One region of the Novosphingobium sp. CCH12-A3 genome, then DNA from elsewhere that is predicted to be linked to it. Evidence: predicted binding sites of a transcription regulator. Region 1 holds the regulator's gene; the other holds the start of a gene.
The links. Region 1 encodes LexA, which represses DNA repair genes until DNA is damaged. Its sites were predicted from a motif close to GTTCCNCNCTTGTTCT; they were not measured.

Region 1 (5,160 bases):
ACTGTCTCGACAGCCAAGGCGATGTCGGTGGTGTTCTTCTTGTTCTTTGAAGGTGTAACCTGTCTCACATCGAGCGGATGGTCTTTGGAATGGTCTATCCATTCGCCATTCGCCCCGTTTGCAAAGTTTCCATAGACACGGCGCAACTGCACGTCCCCCAACGACGTTGCGATCGCTTCAATCTTTGACATCGTGCTTGCGGGCACGTTCTCGCCATCAATCATGATGGCAACACGCTTCTTGTTCTGCACAGTATTCATCAATGTACTTATTGCGGCAGAAGGCTAACGAAATCCCAATATGTAGTCACTTCGGATTGGAAACGCTTTCCTACAGGGCAGGTTTTTGCCATGGTGCCGACTGTCAGCGAAGCACCTTGAAAGCCCCGGAAATCCGCGCCAAAACTGCGTTCCAACTCCCGTTCCGCAGTTCTCTCTGGACAGTGTAAACCCCGTAAACCCCCATTCAGCATTCCAGGGACAACGATGAACGACCTCACCCATCTCGATTCGACCGGCACCGCTCGCATGGTCGACGTCGGCGGCAAGACCGAGACGCACCGCGTCGCGATTGCACGTGGTATGATTCGCATGTCTGACGCCACGCTCGAGGCGATCAGGTCCGGCAATGCTCCGAAAGGCGATGTGCTTGGCCCAGCGCGGATTGCCGGGATCATGGCGGCGAAAAGGACAGGCGACCTCATCCCGCTCTGCCATCCGCTGGTGCTCGATGCGGTCAACGTCGATTTCGCCTTCGTCGCCGACGGCATCGAATGCACTGCCACCGCTTCGTTGACCGGTCGCACGGGCGTAGAGATGGAAGCGTTGACGGCGGTGAGCCTCGCCCTGCTGACGATCTACGACATGGCCAAGGCTCTCGACAAAGGCATGGTGATCGAAAGTGTCCGTCTGATCGAGAAGCGGGGCGGCAAGTCCGGAACCTGGCGCGCTCCGGAATGAAAGCGCCGCCCCTACCCCTTGCCGATGCGCAGAGCCGGTTGCTCGCGCTCGCGCCTTCGCTGCCCGTCGAGCATCGCTCGGTTGCCGAATGCCTTGGCCATTACCTCGCCGAGGACCTCCTTGCCCGGCGCACGCAGCCAGCTGCAGCCCTTTCGGCGATGGACGGCTATGCCATGCGCAGTGCCGATCTTCCGGGCCCGTGGCGCGTGATCGGTGAAAGCGCGGCCGGTCACCCCTTCGGCGGCGAGGTCGGCCCCGATGAAGCCACCCGCATCAGCACTGGCGCCATCCTGCCCAAAGGCGCGGACATGGTGCTGCTTCAGGAGGACAGCGCGCGCAACGGCAACGAGCTGAGCTTGACCGGCGAGCCACCGCAGCCCGCTTCGCGCCACGTTCGACCCGCAGGCATGGATTTCAGCTCTCGCGAAACGCTGATCTCTGCGGGTAGCCGCATTAGCCCTGCGCAAATCGCGCTCGCCATCGCCGGTGGCCACAGCCATCTCCCCGTGCGCCGGCGTGTCAGCCTGGCCGTCATCGACAGCGGCGACGAACTGGTTCCTCCCGGCCACCTGCCCGACCTGCACCAGCTTCCCGCCAGCAACGGGCCGATGCTCTGTGCGATGGCCGCCTCCCTGCCGGTCGATATCCGCCATGCCGGTCCTGTGGCGGACGAACTCGCAGAATTGGTCCGCGCGCTGGACGCGGCAAACAGCTCGGACATCATAGTCACAAGCGGCGGGGCGTCAGTCGGGGATCACGATCTCGTTCGCCCGGCGCTCGAGGCCGTTGGCGCCTCGATCGACTTCTGGCGCATCGGCATCAAGCCGGGCAAGCCGCTGCTGGTGGCAACGCGTGGATCCCAGATCATTCTCGGCCTGCCCGGCAATCCCGCCTCGGCCTTCGTCACGGCCTACCTGTTCATGCTCCCCCTGTTGAGAGCGATGCTCGGCGCGAGTGCGCCTTTGCCAAAAGCCATCCCAGCCCGGCTTGCAGAGCCACTGGCGCAGGGCGGGAGCCGAATGGAGTTCCTGCGCGCGATATGGGACGGAGCGTCGGTAAGGCTCGACCCGCTCCAGGATTCCGGAGCGCTCTCTCCACTTTCAAGGGCCAACGCGTTGGCCGTGCGGGAAGCAGGGGCCGAGGCCAAACCGGCCGGAACGGATGTTCCTATCTACCTCCTCGAAAATGGCGGAATTGCTTGACGAGTCGCAACAGGTTGCTTATCCGTTCCGCATTCGTTCGCCGGGATGGAACATTTACTCCCGGTCCATGAAAGACCAGCGGCTTTGCCTCGAAGCCGCGCATTGCGGAGTGGCCGCCGATGTTGACGCGCAAGCAGCACGAACTGCTCACCTTCATTCAGGTCCGGCTTGAAGAGTCGGGCATCTCCCCCTCGTTCGAGGAGATGAAGGAAGCGCTCGATCTGAAGTCCAAGTCGGGCGTCCACCGGCTGATCTCGGCGCTTGAAGAGCGTGGCTTCATCCGCCGCCTCCCCAACCGCGCACGGGCACTCGAAGTCCTCCGCCAGCCAGACAGCGCGGTGGGCAAGCAGAGCGCCGTTCGGCAGATTGCCAATGCAGATGGTGGAGCAACGGGCGGAAGCGTCACGGCGCTTCGTCCTGCACCAAAAGCGCCTCCCGTGCCTGTGGCGGCAAACGACGTGATCGAGCTGCCGCTGCACGGCAAGATTGCAGCCGGTGTGCCAATCGAAGCGCTTGAGACGACGGCGACCCTGCCGGTTCCTGCCGCGCTACTGGGCGCAGGAGAGCATTACGCACTCGAAGTGTCCGGTGACTCGATGGTTGAAGCCGGGATCTTCGATGGCGATTACGCGCTTGTCCGCAAGACAGATATGGCGCGCGATGGCGAGATCGTGGTTGCACTTGTGCGTGGGGAAGAGGCCACGCTCAAGTATCTCCATCACGAAAAGGGCATGGTTCGGCTGGATCCTGCCAATGCTGCCTATGATCCGCAGTTCTATCGCCCCGACGAGGTGACCGTGCAGGGCAAGCTTGCAGGCTTGCTCCGGCGTTACCACTGACGTTTGTTGCAACATAGCGCCCGGCCTTGGGCGTGCCTGATGGCAAAGGCCGCTGCGCAGGAAATGCGCGGCGGCTTTTTTTGCATCAGCATGTTATGGCAAATATCAATCGATTTGGTTGAGATTCTTCTGGATGTGATCCAGTGTGAAGTATAGTATCCACTGTTACCGAATGCCCCGCCATGGGGCGCCCCATTCCGGGACGGCCCGCCAGAACTTGGGGCGTCGGCAACGGAAGAGGTGTTGCCAATGGCTTATGCAATCGAGAATACGAGACGCAGGCAGACACAGACCTTCATCGCGGTCGGGCTGCTTCATGGAGTGGCGATCTGGGCGATCGCTTCAGGGTTCGCCAACAGCATGGTCACGATCCTGACGGACCGACTTCCTGCCAAGCAGTGGGAGGACGAGGAGGTGAAGGTAACGCCTGTCGTGCCGCCGCCGGACGTGAAACCTTCCCCACAGCCTGACAGCCGCTCGCTGGTGGCCCCCCGCCCCGACATCGCGATTACGCCGGTGGATCCTTCAAGCACAGTCCGGGATATCGACGTCACCCCGATCACACCAGTCGACCCTATCCCGAACGTCCTGCCCGACCCCCGCGCCTCTCCCTCGCCGAGCTTTGCCGTTCGCACAGCATCGCCGAAGGGATCGCCGGGCTCATGGGTCTCGGACCGCGACTATCCCTCGGCCGCAATCAGAGAAGAAAGAGAAGGGCTAACCCGCTTTCGCCTCTCGATAGGCGTGGATGGCCGCGTCACGGGATGCGAGATTACCGGATCGAGCGGGTCTCCTGACCTTGATGCAGCGACATGCACGAAAGTCAGCGCGCGGGCGCGGTTCACTCCTGCACTTGGCAGCGACGGTATGCCGACTGCGGGGAGCTATGTCGGTTCGGTGCGCTGGGTCCTTCCCTGATGAATTGGTCCGGGCGAACGTCAGGTTCGCCCGGCAAGCCTGGCGGAAGAGAGCGCTGCTTCGAGATCATCGCCCGCCGGACAAGGGAATGGACCGCCCTGGGTCGCATTCATCGCTTGGTGGCCACTGGCGCCGTTACCGGCACGGTTGCATCAGGCGCATCCGTCGCTCCAACTCCGACGTCGTTGAGTTGCGTCAGGCTGGGCGTCGGGCGGGGTTCCGGCCAGCGATACCAACCATGCTGGCCCTGCGTTTCCGCTACGGTGCGAATCCGGCCAGAGGCAAGATCGATGGATATGCCTCCCGTATTGGCGAGATAGGGTCGGTCTGCCTTCAGCATGCGCGGGCGGCACGATGCCGGAAGGCGTCGATCGGCGATGACGATGTCGGCCCGCTCGCAGGCCGCCACAAGCGCCATGTCGTCAATGTAGTTTCGGCTGCGGGCCATCAGGAGCGTAAAACGCCGTTCGCATCTGAGCACGATTGCAACGCAGAAGTCTTCATTGCAGCGAGCACCCGGCCATTCATCGAGGCGACGAAGGCTGCCTTCCATTCCGGCAAGTTCGAGCAAGTTGTCCCGCATGTAATCGCCCCTTCCCATGCGCAGGACGATCAGGTCCGATCCTTCGCCGGCTATGCCGGCATGATGGCCATCACCGGTGACGAGCACATCAGGCCGCGGCGTCAGGACCATGGCGGTGATGGCAAGACCGGCGGGTATGGTGCCAAGAAGGCGCACCTTGCCCACCCAGAGTGCCAGCCACAACATGCCGACGAGGAACAGCACGTAGCTCCATGTTTCGAAGGGCGGCATTGCAGTTACTGAGCCGGGTTGTGATGCCACGAGGTGTGCCAGCGCCAGCAGCAGATCGAGGGACTTGCCAACCAGCCACCAAACCGGTGCGCCAAGGCCTGCGAGATCAAACACCAGGGCCAAGCCGATCAGCGGCATGGTCACGAAAGTGGTCAGCGGAATGGCAATGACGTTTGCCAGCGAGCCATAAACGCCAGCGCGATGAAAATGGAACAGGCCGATTGGCATCAGTGCGAGTTCAATGACCATGCCGGTGGCCAGCAACATTACGAAGCTTCGCCCAGCCCGGACCAGGAGCCCATGGTGTTCACCGGTGAGGAACGAGCGGACCGGGCCCGCCGAGTGAAAGGCGATGATCGCAATCACGGCGGCGAAGCTCATCTGGAAGCTGGGGCCAAGGACGGCATCGGGCCAGAACAGCATGACGA
Region 2 (5,160 bases), on a different contig from region 1:
TGAAGCGGCAGCGGTCCGCGATCTGCAGCGTCCGGGCAAGGGCCTCGGGATAGCGGTTGAACAGACGATGCATTTCGTCCGGCGGCTTGATGTAGCGATCGGCATGTCGCTCTCGCCGATCGCCAAGCGTATCGATCGTGACGTTGTGACGGATGCACGTGACCACGTCCTGCAGGATCCGCCGGGTCGGCTCGTGGAAGAGGACGTCGTTCGTCACCACGGTGGGCACGCGCATCTGTGTGGCCATGTTCGAAAGCTCATGCAGTCGGAGCTGATCGTTTGGCCGGCGGCGCAAGGTGAGCGCGAGATAGACTCTGTCGCCGAAAGCGTCCCGCAATCGCCGCAGCCGGAACGCGCACTCGTCATCCGCCAGGTCGGGTACAAGTGTGACGATCAGGCCTTCACCATACGCGACGAGATCAGGCCATTCGAGGACGCACCGGGCCTTGCCCCCTCGCTTTTTGCCGAGGGACAGAAGACGGCAGAGGCGCGAATAAGCGGGTCGATCCGTCGGATAGACCAGCACGGATGTCCCGTCAGCGAGGTCGAGCCGGCAACCGACAATCAGGCGAACGCCGGTCGTCTTGGCCGCTTCATGAGCACGGACGACGCCGGCGAGCGAATTCCGATCGACGATGGCGACGGCCTCGATCCCAGCCAAGGCCGCTTGCGCAAACAGTTCCTCGCAGGAGGACGCGCCGCGCAGGAAGCTGAAGTGTGAGGTGACCTGCAGTTCGACGTAGCGAGGTGAGCTCATCCGAAGACCCCGTGGATGAACCAGCGGTGCGACCCCGTCGCCGTGTCTTCGCCGTCACCGGCACGATAAAGCCAGTAGCGTTCGCCGGCGTCGTCCTCGACCCGAAAATAGTCTCGGACGGCGACCAATTCGGCGTCGCGCTTCCACCACTCTCCGAACACGCGCTCCGGTCCATCACCCCGGCGCAGTCGGCGACGCACGCCGCGCCAGGTGAATGAAACGGGCGGATGATCAGGCAAGAGCGCTACAGTCTCGACCTGCTCCGGATGGGCCAGCAGACGCGAGGGCCGCGGCCAATGGCCGGGCCATGCTGCGCCCGTATCGGCGGCCATCGCCGGAATGCGGGCAACGGAGCGTTCCGGGACGTCGCTCGCAACCGGCGCCAGCCGATAGAGCGCCTGCTCGCCCACCCGGTTCATGAGCGTATCGATCAGGTCCGAGACGTCCGGCACACTCTCCTCGATAAGCGAACTAACGGTTTGCCGGCGCTCGATCGGCTCGGCGACGCTGGCTGCAAGCGTCATCACCTCGATTCCAAAGCCGGGCTCGATCGTCTCGATCTTGTCGCATAGGAGGCGCGTCAGGCGCTTTGCATCCCGGACCGGCGTTGCCATTCCAACCCGGACCGCCTGTGAGCGACTGTCGACACGGTGGCAGATAAGGTCGAGGCGTCGTGCGCCGAGACCCGCTGCCTCGAGGCGGTCGCAGAGCTGATCGACGAGCTTGGCGATGTAGCGGGCGATGGTCTCCGCCGCGCCAATCGGTTCCGCGAACGACCTGCGCACTTCGATCAGGTCGGCGGGTCGAATCGGATCGATCGGCTCTGACAGATCGCCAAGCGCCTGATCGATACGGCGGCCGATCGCTGGACCGAAGCGCAGGGTGAGCGGCGCGCGCGGCTGCGCGAGGATATCGCCGATGGTTTCAAAGCCAAGCGTCCGCAGCGCCGCGACTATCGAAGCGTCGATGCGCAGCGCGGCCAGCGGAAGCGGTTCCAACAGCGATGCATCATGACGTTCAGGAGCGATTATCGTCGCGCGGGCTGCAAACCGGGCCAAGGCGTGGGCCGCGCCCCAGCTGTCGGCGATCGCACCGCGAGCGGCGATACCGGACATGGCCAGCCTACCGATCAGGCCCTCCAGCATGACAGCTTCGCCGCCGTGAAGGTGATCGGCTCCGGTCGAGTCGATGATGATCCCGTCTGGAGGATCAGGGGCCACGACAGGCGCGTAGCGCAGGAGCCAGGTGGCGAGCCGATCAAGTGCCTCCACATCGGCTGCCGGCTCGGCATCTTGCACGATGAGGTCTGGCACCAGGACCTGAGCCTTGGTCACAGGCATGCCGGGGCGAAGGCCGGCGGCCACGGCAGCAGCATTCGCCGCCAGCACCACCCGCCTGTTTCCTTCCCGGCCAATCAGGACGAGCGGCGCCTCAGCCGGAGGCGCCGCGTCGCCAGCCTTCCGCCGGAGCCGGTCGGTGGACCAACTCGGCAGGAAGAGCGAGACGACCCGTGTCATCGCACGCCTCCAACTCGAAATCTGCACTCTCGCCCGCGCGTGCGCGGATCAGTTCGACCAGCCAGCGGGCACGCCCTACGCCCGGAACAGGTAGGGGTGTCGATGGCACCATAGACACGCGCCAGCGTGTCATCGCGGCGGTGGGTTGGCCGAAATCAGTGGCCTCGGTCTGTCGTCGCCAACGCCGCAGCGCGATCCCGATCGATCCGCTTCCCTCGGCCGCCAACTGCAGGCGGCGCGAGGCTGTCATGGAAAGCCGCGCCACCTCACCGAGAACCGCCCCGAGGCCACCATGGCGCAGCCCTTCCTCCATGCAGGCCAGCACGGTCTTGTCATCACCGGCTTCGAGATAGATTACGCGATCGGACGCAAGACCTGCCTGAGCGATCGCCGGCGCGAACAGGTCCGGACGGGTGATACACCAGAGGATCTTGCCCTTGGTTCGAGCCGCGACGCCCGCGCTGAACAAGGCTGCTGCGGCGCCATCGACCGCGCCATTCCCACCGCCGGCGATCTCATGCAGCGCGCCGAGCGCCAACCCGCCACCCGGGAGTCGTGAGTCGACGTCGGCAATCCCAAACGGGAGAACCGATTTGGCACGCCGGCTTCTGCCTTCGATCTTCTCGATCTGCGCGCGCAAAGACTCTATGGCGGGCTCGGGCCGCACGCTCCCAGTTTACCTCCGGATAGGGGTTCGTCATCATGTTCCCTATTTGTTCTAGATTTCAGCTGCGAGAGTCAAGGTCGATTCTGCGCCGTCAAAGGACCAGCGGCGCACGCGCCTCAAGCTGTTGATAGCGGCCGTTCAGCCTTGTTTGGGCACGGCGCCGTTAGCGTCGGCACGCGGCGTCATGGTGATGTTGCGCGGGTCGATGATGAGCTTTAGGTCGGCGGCGGCAGCCTGATCGAGCCCATATTCCTCGAGGTCGTCGACGACCGGGCGAACATCGAAAGCTTCAAACCGCGTTGAGCGATACCGCCATTCGACGTCGTCGGTCTCCTCGAAGAAGACCTTGGCGCTGAAGCTGATGCTCGTACCGGCGAATGACATGCTGTTGAAGTAGAGGCCTGCGGGTGGGGGCCCACTCTCCTCGACGTCGAGGCTTTGGAACTCGAATCGCGCGTCCGGGCGAGGATTGAGCAGGATGTCCACAACCATACGTGCGTCATTGGCCGCCCAGAATGCATCGAATTTGAAGCGCTCGGTCGAGCGCAGGCCGGCGTTGGTTAGCAAGCGCAGCCAACCATCCACGAAGGTCGAGATGAGTGGCACCTCGTCGAGATATGGGCCTGTGAGCGGTTCATTGACTGGGAAGGTAATCGGGGGGATCCGGCTGTTCCCAGAAATGGTTAGCGTCGATCGCTCGGATGCCATGAGCGTCAGGCCGCGCAGTAGTTCCGCCCACTCTTCGAGCGTGTATTCCAAATCGTCGATTGAGCCGACGCTTTCGAACCTGAGCGCGGGAGGGGTGAGCCGAATGATGAAGTCCCGGCTGCGGACGAGCAGTTCGGGTCCATGCGGTTCGAGGATCGGCGGACCGATGAACATCTCGCCATCGAACCGCGCCGCCTGCGCGAACCCGGGGCCTCGGATCGCGATCTCGCATGATCCGAGCGACGGCGGCGTCAGTCGAAGTTCCTCGATGTCGTCAAATAGCGTGCCTTGATACGGAAGGCGGATGCCGAAGCGGCTATCGTAGACACGCAAGCGGTGCGGTTTTAGGGGCGCAAGACCGAGCAGCAGGTTGGCGAAATGCTCCGGCCCCTCGATCTGGAGTAGCGCCTCGGCTTCGAACTGGCCGTTCTCATAGCCGAGTTCATCGAGCTGACGCTGCTTCTTCGCGGTATAGGCGCCTGGATCTTGTCCGCAGGCGGCCGATAAGGCCGACGAGAGGCCGGCGGCGGTCGGCTCGAAACGCTGTCCGACTTTCTCATAGTCATAGCTGATGTCGACATGATTGATGTCGTGCGCTTTTCGAGCCTCCGCCAATCGCAATCGCTTGAGCACCCGGGCGAGTTCGTTGCCGATGAGATGGACGAGGTAAGCCGACTGGATTTCACCATCGGCCCGCATTCGGAAGACGATGACCAGCGCCGGCCGAGGATCCTTGGCGAGGCGATCAATGGCGGACAGGCTGAGTCGGATGCGGTTTCCGGTGCGGCCGAGCGTCGACTTCAGTTGGACCCGGGCGGCATTGGTCTGGCGCCGATCGAGCGGTAGCGACGATTGTCCGCCTGATCCCATTGGGAACTCCACGATGAAGTCCCAGCCCATAATGTCGACGGTACTCTTGTTGCAGAAGAGCCCGGCGCGTTCGCAGAGCAGCTCAAAATGGCGCTCGCCGATGCGGCCGATCCGATCGGATTCCAGCTCGGGGTCATCGTCTTGTCCGCCGTCGGCGCCCTTCGTGGTCATGTGCGCGCCGGCATATGGGCGGCATCGAGCCGGCGGTGGATGAGCGACACGATGGTGAGCAGGTCTTCGGCATCTTCTTTGGACATAGCCCAATGGATGCGCGCCTCATGTGCAGTGGGGTTGCGGAACATGCCGAAGGTGCCACGGACCAGATTTGCGAACCCGCTTTGCTCACTCCGCTCGCTTGCGGTGGATAGCGGGTTGATCGCAAGCATCGGCGGACTCCCGGCAAGTGTCCGATCGACGAGCGTAGCGCCGTCATCGGAGAGCCCTGTCCGCGATCGCATCTTATCAGCGACGCTTTTGACCGCTTCTTGCACCGCATGAAAGTAATTGTCGGCGAGAAGCTCGGCGCGGCAGAATTTCAGGACGTCCGGGTGCACACCGCGACCTTCAAGGTCTGCTCGCAAGTCGCGCGCGCGCCGCTGAGCCTCAGGTAGGGTCTGGGCGACATCCGCCGATTTCAGCTC

Region 2: a site for LexA is predicted at 2,979-2,994, ahead of AX703_RS14020 (ImuA family protein). Genes of this name have one in related genera too.

Annotation. Positions count from the first base shown of each region.
Region 1 covers NZ_LSIA01000160.1:1,306-6,465, forward strand. Annotated here, with positions in the region: gene AX703_RS12350 (NYN domain-containing protein) at 1-260, opposite strand, end outside; gene moaC (cyclic pyranopterin monophosphate synthase MoaC) at 486-959, shown strand; gene AX703_RS12360 (molybdopterin molybdotransferase MoeA) at 956-2,161, shown strand; gene lexA (transcriptional repressor LexA) at 2,281-3,000, shown strand; gene AX703_RS12370 (energy transducer TonB) at 3,250-3,918, shown strand; gene AX703_RS12375 (ComEC/Rec2 family competence protein) at 4,028-5,160, opposite strand, start outside.
Region 2 covers NZ_LSIA01000178.1:8,016-13,175, reverse strand. Annotated here, with positions in the region: gene AX703_RS14030 (error-prone DNA polymerase) at 1-757, opposite strand, end outside; gene AX703_RS14025 (DNA polymerase Y family protein) at 754-2,274, opposite strand; gene AX703_RS14020 (ImuA family protein) at 2,189-2,941, opposite strand; gene AX703_RS14015 (hypothetical protein) at 3,080-4,690, opposite strand; gene AX703_RS14010 (TIGR02391 family protein) at 4,687-5,160, opposite strand, start outside.